3 regions of the Cupriavidus taiwanensis LMG 19424 genome follow, and region 1 is predicted to be linked to each of the others. Evidence: predicted binding sites of a transcription regulator. Region 1 holds the regulator's gene; each other region holds the start of a gene.
What was found. Region 1 encodes FNR, which switches genes on or off when oxygen is low (the NO sensors DNR and NnrR bind a similar motif). Its sites were predicted from a motif close to TTGATNNNNATCAA; they were not measured.

Region 1 (3,241 bases):
ACCACAATGCTGGCGATTGTATGGTATTCCCACGTCCGCCTGCAACCATCATCCTGCTTGCGTGGGGCGCCGGCGCCCCAGCAGGGCCCGCGCGACATCAAAACACCAGGCAAAAGCCCTGTTCCGCGAGCGAATGTGGCAGCAGCACCGCTCGCGCAATGCCAAGCCCGCCGAACGCCATCACGGCAAGGCCCGCGCCCAGGCGCACGGCCGGCCGTCTCGACCACAGCCGGAGATAGCCCGACAGCCCCGACAGCACCAGCAGGTTCGGCAGCGTGCCAAGCCCGAACACGCCCATGACCAGCGCCCCGGAGCCGGCATTGCCCGCCAGCAGCGCCAGCGTCAGCGCGCCGTAGACCATGCCGCACGGTACCAGTCCCCAGGCCAGGCCCACGCCGTAACGCCGCGCCAGCCCGCCGCGCGCCCGCACGAAGGCAGGCATCGCGCCGGCGAGGCCGCTTATCCCGCCAATCCCGCCAATCCCGCCAGCCACCGCTGCGCCGGCGCGCGCCGCCAGCCGTTCCAGCCAGTGCACGGTAAAGGTACTGCCGCGCAGCAAGCGCCAGCCGGACCACAGCAGCATCAGGCTGCCGGCGCCGAACAGCCAGCGCTGCACCGGCAGGTAGTCCTGCTTCCATGCTGTGGCGCCGGCAGCACCCAGCGCTGCACCCAGCAGCATATAGGTGGAAATCCGGCCAATGTGCATGACCAACAACTCGCCAAGCCAGGCGCCCCGGCTGCGCACCAGGCGCACTGGCGCCGCCGTGGCGCCCCGCTGCTCGACAGCCAGCGCAACTCCGCCACACATGGCGGCGCAGTGCACCCCGCCCAGCAGGGCGAGCAGGAAAACACTGATCAATACGCCAAATGTCAAATCTGTCTCCCTGCCGCATCACATCGCACGGTAAAATGTTCGTATCGTGCCCCGCTGCCATTTCTAGCAGGTTCCAATTGCTCACCTCCATCCCCGTTACCGAGATGTCACCCCGCTGCTCCACCTGTGCGATGGGACAGCTGTGCCTTCCGGTTGGCATGTCGCAGCAAGACCTTGCCAAGATCGACACGCTGGTGCAGGAACGCATCCGCGTGCACAAGGGGGAAACCCTCTACCGCATGGGCGACCCGCTTACTGCGGTCTACGCCATCCGCTTCGGTACGCTCAAGACGCATGTCACCACCGAAGACGGACGCTCGCAGATTACCGGTTTCCACCTGCCCGGTGAAATCGTCGGCCTCGACGGCCTGGGCGAGATGCAGCATGCGTCCGATGCAACCGCGCTGGAAGATACCGAGGTATGCGTGGTCCGCATGAATGACTTGCAGTCGCTGTCGGCCGACCTGCCGTCGCTGCAGCAGCAGTTCCTGCGGCTGATGGGCAAGGAAATCACGCACGACCAACTGATGCTGGTCACGCTCGGCTCGATGCGCGCCGAGGAACGCCTTGCCGCCTTCCTGATCAATCTGTCGGAGCGGCTCTCGGCGCGCGGCTATTCGGCCTCCGAGTTCGTGATGCGCATGAGCCGCGAAGAAATCGGCAGCTACCTCGGGCTGAAGCTCGAGACGGTCAGCCGGCTGTTCTCGCGCTTTGCCGAAGCCGGGTTGATCCAGATCCGCCAGCGGCATGTCAAGCTGATCGACATCGACGGCATCAAGCAACTCTACAGCCGAAGCTGCTGATCCACCGCGGCGTTGCCGCGCCGCCTGCGGCGCCGGCAGCGCGGTGGTCCTTCCCTATTCCAGTTCGTCCGTATCGGCCAGCCGCGTCGGCATGGTGTACAGCGTCAGCCCGCTGGACAACGCACAGAACACCCACGCCAGCAGAAAGCCGACGGTATAGACCGACTCGCGCGACGACTCGATCGGATGGCCGAAGAATTTCAGGTCGCCCGGATCGACGACGGAAAACACCGTCGCCGTCGCCAGGCCCGCCATCAGGAAACCGGGCCACAGCACCCACATCAGCCAGCGCAACCTCATGGCTGCCTCGCTGCCGCGGCCCTGGGCGGCACAGCTTCCGCCTTCTCCACCACCAGGCCATGCCTGGTCGCGCCCTGCACCGGCATGTCCGGATGCGTCGACGCCAGCCAGATCGTCACGCCGCACGCCACCATGGCCAGCAGCGGACCGCTCATCAGCAGCCACGGCCACGGCTCCTTCCACCACGGATTGCCTTGCTGACTCATCTTGCCCCCTTCATCTTGGCGACTACGTACGAATCACCTAGCTTCACAAATCGCGCGGCACGATAAAACTGGTGGATTGCCGGATTTCGGCATGCCCCTGCTCCGTGCCTTCGCTCGTTACCGTTACGTTGATCTTGTGCGTGCCCTGCGTGGCGGCCTCGATCGGCACTCGGATGCGGATCGGCAGCAGCCGGTTGGAGGTCGGCGCCAGCGATTCGGCCTGCTTGTCGTATTCAACCGTCAGGCCCTTCAGTTCATCGCTGTCGGCGCGCACGCGGATCTGCATCGGCGCTTCGGTGGTGTTGATCAGCTGCAGTCGATAGACGTTCTCGATCCAGCGTCCTTCCACTTCCCGACCCAGCGCGCCGCGGTCGCGGATGATGTCGACCTTCAGCGGCGTGCGGAGCATGATCGATGCCATGAAGCCCGCCAGCAGCGCCGCCCAGATCACCGAGTAGATGATGATGCGCGGACGCAGCAGGCGCTTGCGCGACGCCGCCGCGGACAGGCCCTTGCGCATCGCGTTCTCCGAGGTGTACCGGATCAGCCCGCGCGGATAGTCCATCTTGTCCATGACCTGGTTGCAGGCGTCGATGCAGGCGCCGCAGCCAATGCACTCGTACTGCAGGCCATCGCGGATGTCGATGCCGGTCGGGCATACCTGCACGCAGATGCTGCAGTTGACGCAATCGCCCAAGCCGGCCTGGTGATGGTCGGTCTTGCGCGAGCGGCTGCCGCGCGGCTCGCCACGACCGACGTCATAGGTCACGACATAAGTATCGCGGTCCACCATCACGCTCTGGAAGCGCGCGTAGGGGCACATGTACTTGCACACCTGCTCGCGCATGAAGCCTGCATTGCCCCACGTGGCGAACGCATAGAACAGCATCCAGAACGCTTGCCAGGGCCCCAGCGACAGCGCCAGCACCTCGCCGCCCAGTTCACGGATCGGCGCAAAGTAGCCGATGAACGTGAAGCCGGTCCACAGTGCGATCAGCACCCACAGGAAATGCTTGGTGGCCTTGATGCGGAACTTGCGCAGGCTCCATGGATCCCCG
Region 2 (3,241 bases), on a different contig from region 1:
GCAGACCGGTGGGTTTCGCGGGATGTCAGGCATGCTTGAACCGTTTGCGCAATTCGTTCGACGCATCGGCCAACCCGCCCTCCGCCACCTCCACCACCCCATGCAGGTATTCCTCGCTCGCCTCCAGCAGCGCCCCATACATCCCGCTGCACATCCCCCGCGCCGTCCGCCCCGGCCAGTCCTGCGGCAGCAGCGCCTCCGGCAGGTTCGGGTCGCGCAGCAGCACGCGCCGGTATTCATGGACCAGCAGCGTCCTGACAAAGAACGCATCGACCGGCGGCAAGTCTGCCGCTTCCTCCGCCAGTGGTGAAAATCGCCGCAGCAGCGCCTGCCACGCGTGCGCCACATCGCCCAGCTTGAAGGTCTGGTGCATCAGCGCCTGCAGCGGCCGGATCGAGAATGCTGCCAGGCTGCTTGCCTCCATCACCGCCACGTAGTCCTGCGCGCGCGCTGACTGGATAATCTCTCGCAGCGAGCCAAGGTCCGCACTGGGATGCGCCATGACCCCGGGCGCGATCGCGCCGAAGCCTTCCCACAGCAACTCCCGCTTCAGCTTCTGCCGGACGGTGGCGCGCACGTCACCGCGCACCATCACCAGCGTCCAGCGGCCATCCCATTCCTGCGCCTCGCCCGCATAGATGCGCTTGCCGGCGTGCACGACGCGTTGCAGGCCGGCTTCCGACAGGCCGTAATAGCTGCGCCGGCCAATCCTGGTGGCGGCGAGCCAGTCGTCCGCGGTCAGCCGGAACGTAGCGGTCCGCACCAGCCGGTCGTTGATGCCGAACGGCGCCGCGAGGCGGATCAGGCTCCCCAGCCACACTGCCTGCGGCCGTGGCGCCACCACGTCGCCGAATAGCGTCACCAGCAAGGAATTTGCACCCAGCTTGAGGCCGCGCGCCAGCCGGGCAATGCGCGGGGAGGGCTGTTGCGGGTCGGGAGCGGTCGCCATCGCGGTCCTAAAAGTGATACACAATCGTTGATTGCTTGAATCAAATTGTATCACTACCATGCATTGCAACTAATGCGGTTGACGCAAATCAAGACCCCGGGCGGGGCCCGACAAAAGCGGAGCAGGCATGTACGCACAGCTGGTGGAGACAGGAGCAACAAGGCTCCGCGCGATGGAAGAGATGGACCCGCAGGAGCGCGCGTTCCAGGCCCGCGTGGATGACGGCATCAAGATCGAGGCCAAGGACTGGATGCCCGAGGCCTACCGCAAGACCCTGGTTCGCCAGATCTCCCAGCACGCGCATTCGGAAATCGTCGGCCAGCTGCCGGAAGGCAACTGGGTCACCCGCGCGCCCACGCTGGAGCGCAAGGCGGTGCTGCTGGCCAAGATCCAGGATGAAGCCGGGCACGGCCTGTACCTGTACAGCGCCGCCGAGACGCTGGGCGTGTCGCGCGACCAGATGCTGGGCGACCTGCATTCGGGCAAGGCCAAGTATTCCAGCATCTTCAACTACCCCACGCTGTCCTGGGCCGACATCGGCATGATCGGCTGGCTGGTCGACGGCTCGGCCATCATCAACCAGGTGCCGCTGTGCCGCTGCTCGTACGGCCCGTATGCGCGCGCCATGGTGCGCGTATGCAAGGAAGAGTCGTTCCACCAGCGCCAGGGCTACGACATCCTGCTGAAGCTGTGCAACGGCACGCCCGAACAGAAGCAGATGGCGCAGGATGCGCTCAACCGCTGGTGGTGGCCCGCGCTGATGATGTTCGGCCCATCCGACGGCGATTCGCCCAACAGCGCGCAGTCGATGCAATGGCGCATCAAGCTGTTCTCCAACGACGAGCTGCGCCAGAAGATGGTCGACCAGACCGTGCCGCAGGCCGAATACCTGGGCCTGACCATTCCCGACCCGAAGCTGAAGTGGAACGAGGAACGCGGCCACTATGACTTCGGCGAGATCGATTGGTCCGAGTTCTACAACGTGATCCAGGGCAACGGCCCGTGCAATCGCGACCGCCTGCGCACCCGCGTCAAGGCCTGGGACGACGGCGCATGGTTCCGCGACGCACTGGTGGCCCACGCGGACAAGCAGGCCGGCAAGCAGCCGCAGCAAGCCGCCGCCTGACCCATGCGGCGCAGCGCGCCGCTCCCCCATCGAATCGCTTGACACAGGAGGTTGCCATGAAAGAGTGGCCGCTTTGGGAGATCTTTATCCGCAGCCAGCACGGCCTGGCCCACAAGCACGTGGGCAGCCTGCACGCGCCCGACGGCGAAATGGCGATCAACAACGCCCGCGACGTCTACACGCGCCGCAACGAAGGCGTCAGCGTCTGGGTGGTCAGGGCCAGCGACGTGATCGCCAGCAGCCCCGGCGACAAGGGCCCGCTGTTCGAGCCCGCCAACAGCAAGGTCTACCGCCACCCGACGTTCTTCCCGATGCCGGAAGCGGTCAAGCACATCTGATACGGCGCGGACCATGACGAACCACAAGCTCGAATATTTGCTGCGCCTCGGCGATTCCACCCTGGTGCTCGGCCAGCGCCTGTCGGAATGGTGCGGCCGCGGCCCGGCGCTGGAAGAGGACATCGCGCTGACCAACGTCGCGCTCGACCTGATCGGCCAGACCCGCCTGTGGCTCGGCTATGCCGCGGAAGTGGAGGGCGCGGGGCGCACCGCCGACCACCTTGCATTCCTGCGCGATGCGCACCAGTTCCGCAACCTGCTGCTGGTGGAACAGCCCAACGGCAGCTATGCCGATACGCTGGCGCGCCAGTTCCTGTTCGATACGTGGCACTACTTTCAGCTTGAGGCGCTGCAGCGCTCGACCGATGCGCGCATCGCGGAGATCGCCGCCAAGTCGCTCAAGGAAGTGACCTACCACGTGCGCCGCAGCGCCGACCTGGTGGTGCGCCTGGGCGATGGCAGCGAGGAAAGCCACCGCCGCATGCAGGACGCGTTCGACGACCTGTGGATGTTCACCGGCGAGCTGTTCGAAGCCGATGCGGCCGAGACCGCGCTGGCGAACGAAGGCGTGATTCCCGCTCCCGGCACGCTGGCCGAGCCCTGGCAGCGCCATGTCGGCGAGGTACTGGAAGAAGCCACGCTGCGCGTGCCCGCCGGCCAGTGGGCGCAAAGCGGCGGCCGCCACGGCCGTCATACCGAACACCTCGGCTACCTGCTGGCCGAGATGCAGTTCCTTCAGCGCGCCTATCCCGGCGCGCAGTGGTGAGCGTCATGACCGCGCAAGCGCTGGCGCGTCCCGCCGTGGAGCAGGTCTGGACCTGGCTCGAC
Region 3 (3,241 bases), 1.3 Mb from region 1:
GCATCGAGGGCAAGCTGCAGCCGCGCCAGCTGGAGCCGCTGCGCGTGTTCTGTGAATCGATGGTGCGGCTGGCCGACCGCGCGGCGAAGGACCCGGCCACCGAGGTGCTCGACGACCTGATGGCCGGCATCCATTACGAGGCCTACCTGTACGACAGCTTCGACGAACGGCAGGCGCAGTCGCGCTGGACCAATACGCTCGAGTTCCTCGAATGGCTCAAGCGCAAGGGCACCAAGCCGGAAGCGGCCGAGGGCGAGGAAGCCACCGGCTACGACAACGCCGACGGCTTCGGCAGCGAAGGCAAGAACCTGCTCGAGCTGACGCAGACCGTGGCGCTGATGAGCATGCTCGAAGGGCGCGAGGAAGATCCCGACGCCGTGCGGCTGTCCACGCTGCACGCCTCCAAGGGACTGGAATATCCGCACGTGTTCCTGGTCGGCGTGGAAGAGGGGATCCTGCCCCACTGCCGCGAAGACGACGACATGACCGACGAGAAGATCGAGGAAGAGCGCCGGCTGATGTACGTCGGCATCACGCGCGCGCAGCGCAGCCTGCAGATCAGCTGGTGCAAGAAGCGCAAGCGCGCGCGGGAGACCTACTCGTGCCAGCCGTCGCGCTTCATCGGCGAGATGAAGCTGGAAGAGGCGCCCGCGCCGGTCGACGCAACCCCGGCAATGAGCCCGAAGGACCGCCTCGGCGCGCTCAAGGCGCTGCTGGGCAATGGTGGCAAGGCGGTCGCCGGCTGAGCGTGCCCGGCGCCCTAGCAACGTCTAGCGCGCGCCTGTCACCGCCAGTGTCACGTACTGCGAGCCGCGCTGCCCGTGCGTGAAATCCAGCGTGAAGTCGCCCACGTCGACGCGCCCCTGCAGCGCCCGCCGCAGCTCCGCCGTGCCGCCCGGGCGCGCGCCCTGCAGCGACCGCGCCAGCCAGGCGGCGCCGATATAGCCCGCCAGGGTCGCCGGCGACGGCGGCTCGTCCAGGTATTGCTTCATGCGCGCCACGTGTTCCTTCACCACCCGCAACGTGGCCTGCTGCGGGCCCGGCGCTACCTGGGTCAGCACCAGGCCGCCGGCGTAGCCGCGGCCGAGGATCTCGCGCGCGGCATTGGCGCTGACCGAGGACAGGCCGACCAGGAACCCGTACCAACCCTGCGCGGCCAGTGCCCGGCCCAGACCGGCATAGGCCAGGGTGTCGCCGGCGACGATCACCGCGCCCGGGCGCGCGGCGGCAATGCGTCGCGCCGCCGCTTCGCCGGTGCCTTCGAGCACCACCGCCCGGGTGCCGGTCTGCGCCTCCAGCCGGGCCAGCGACGACACGGCAAAATCCGGTGCCACGGCCAGCGCGATGTGCGTCAGCCCGTAGCCGCGCAACTGCTGCGCGGCGGCGTCCAGTTCGGCCTGGTAGTCGGCGCGCGTGAACCAGACATTGTCCGCGGACAGCGCCAGCCCTGACAGCGGTGCCACGATCTGGATGCCGCGCCGGACCAGTTCGGCCGAAGACGCCAGCACGGGCAGCAGCCGGTCGCCGGGACCGAACAGCAACCCGGCCTGTTCGCTATCGGCCAGCGACACCGCCTGCGCCAGCGCGCGGCGCGGATCCGGGTCGGCATCGCGCACCACATGGCGGATGCGCATCGCGCCGCCGGCGGCATTGACGGCGTCGAACAGGACCTTGGCCCCGGCCAGGTAATCGCGCGCCAGGTCAGCCTGCGCGCCGCTGCGGTCGACCAGATGGCCGACTACCACCGTGCGCGGCGCCTGTGCCAGGGCGGAACCCACCGGCACCGCCGGCAGCGCCAGCGCCATGCCGCTCGCGGCCAGCAGCCGGCGTCGACCCGCATCTGCCGGCGGGTGTGCGCGCAGCGGTGGGTACGGCGCGGGCGTGGTGGATCGAGAGGGACGTGACATGGTTGGCAAGGACGGATCGCGCGGGCGTGGTGGCGCGCAGCGTATCCGCTACACATGACGCCAATGTGACGTCCGCGCGCATCCCGGCAGGCAGCGTTGTTGCCGGTCCGTGCCGGGCTTGACGGCGGTCAAGCTGCGGGCGCCGGCCCGGTCCTACGATGACGTGTCGCATACCCATTCCCCCGCGCCCCCCATGAACCCGTCTGCCATGACTTCCCCCGCGCTCGACCGCCGCGCGCTCTCCGACTTCCGCGCGCTGGCCGGGCGCATCGACGGCAACGGTCCGCGCTATACCTCGTACCCGACGGCCGACCGGTTCCATAACGGTCCCGACCTGTCGCTGTATCACGATGCGCTGGACGCCTGCCGCGCCGACGCGCCGGCGCCGCTGTCGCTATACCTGCATATCCCGTTCTGCGAGAACATCTGCTACTACTGCGGCTGCAACAAGATCATCACCCGCGACCACGGCCGCAGTGCGCGCTACGTCAGCTACCTGGGGCGCGAGATGGCGCTGGTGGCCGGGCGCCTGGGCGCGCGCCGCCAGGTTATCCAGTCGCACTGGGGCGGCGGCACGCCGACCTTCCTGAACCCGGACGAAATGCGCCGCGTGATGGCATTGCTGAACACGCATTTCGACCTGGCTGGCGAGGGCGAACATTCGATCGAGATCGACCCGCGCCGGGTCGACCGGGACCGCATGGCGCTGCTGGCCGAACTGGGCTTCAATCGCGTCAGCCTGGGTGTGCAGGATTTCGATGCCGAGGTACAGCAGGCCATCCACCGCATCCAGCCGTTCCAGGAGACCCGCGCCGTGGTCGACGCCGCGCGCGCGCTGGGCTTCCGCTCGGTCAGCCTGGACCTGATCTACGGGCTGCCGCACCAGACCGCGGCGCGCTTCGGCCGCACCATCGACCAGGTGCTGGCGCTGCGCCCGGACCGGCTTTCGGTCTACAGCTATGCGCACCTGCCGCACGTGTTCAAGCCGCAGCGCCGCATCGACGAACAGGCGTTGCCGCCGGCCGGCGAGAAGCTCGACATCCTGGTCTCGACCATCGAGCGGCTGACCGCCGAGGGCTACGTCTATATCGGCATGGACCACTTCGCGCTGCCCGATGACGACCTCGCGGTGGCCCAGCGCGAGGGCCGGCTGCAGCGCAATTTCCAGGGCTATTCGACGCACGCCGGCTACGACCAGGTCGGGCTCGGCATCTCGGCCATCGGTGCGATCGCGGGGCGCTACGTGCAGAACGCGCGCACGCTCGACGACTACTACGGCGCGCTCGACCAGGGCCGCCTGCCGCTGGCGCGGGGCGTGGCGATGACGGGCGACG

Region 2: paaA (1,2-phenylacetyl-CoA epoxidase subunit PaaA) is a predicted target of FNR. The motif match lies at 1,028-1,041, and genes of this name have one in related genera.
Region 3: hemN (oxygen-independent coproporphyrinogen III oxidase) is a predicted target of FNR. The motif match lies at 2,026-2,039, and genes of this name have one in related genera.

Annotation. Positions count from the first base shown of each region.
Region 1 covers NC_010528.1:1,954,266-1,957,506, forward strand. Annotated here, with positions in the region: gene RALTA_RS08940 (sulfite exporter TauE/SafE family protein) at 98-874, opposite strand; gene fnr (fumarate/nitrate reduction transcriptional regulator Fnr) at 952-1,677, shown strand; gene RALTA_RS08950 (hypothetical protein) at 1,732-1,977, opposite strand; gene RALTA_RS08955 (membrane protein) at 1,974-2,183, opposite strand; gene ccoG (cytochrome c oxidase accessory protein CcoG) at 2,227-3,241, opposite strand, start outside.
Region 2 covers NC_010530.1:1,733,928-1,737,168, reverse strand. Annotated here, with positions in the region: gene paaX (phenylacetic acid degradation operon negative regulatory protein PaaX) at 26-949, opposite strand; gene paaA (1,2-phenylacetyl-CoA epoxidase subunit PaaA) at 1,077-2,075, shown strand; gene paaB (1,2-phenylacetyl-CoA epoxidase subunit PaaB) at 2,132-2,413, shown strand; gene paaC (1,2-phenylacetyl-CoA epoxidase subunit PaaC) at 2,427-3,179, shown strand; gene paaD (1,2-phenylacetyl-CoA epoxidase subunit PaaD) at 3,185-3,241, shown strand, end outside.
Region 3 covers NC_010528.1:3,237,630-3,240,870, reverse strand. Annotated here, with positions in the region: gene RALTA_RS15020 (UvrD-helicase domain-containing protein) at 1-746, shown strand, start outside; gene RALTA_RS15015 (ABC transporter substrate-binding protein) at 771-1,805, opposite strand; gene hemN (oxygen-independent coproporphyrinogen III oxidase) at 2,101-3,241, shown strand, end outside.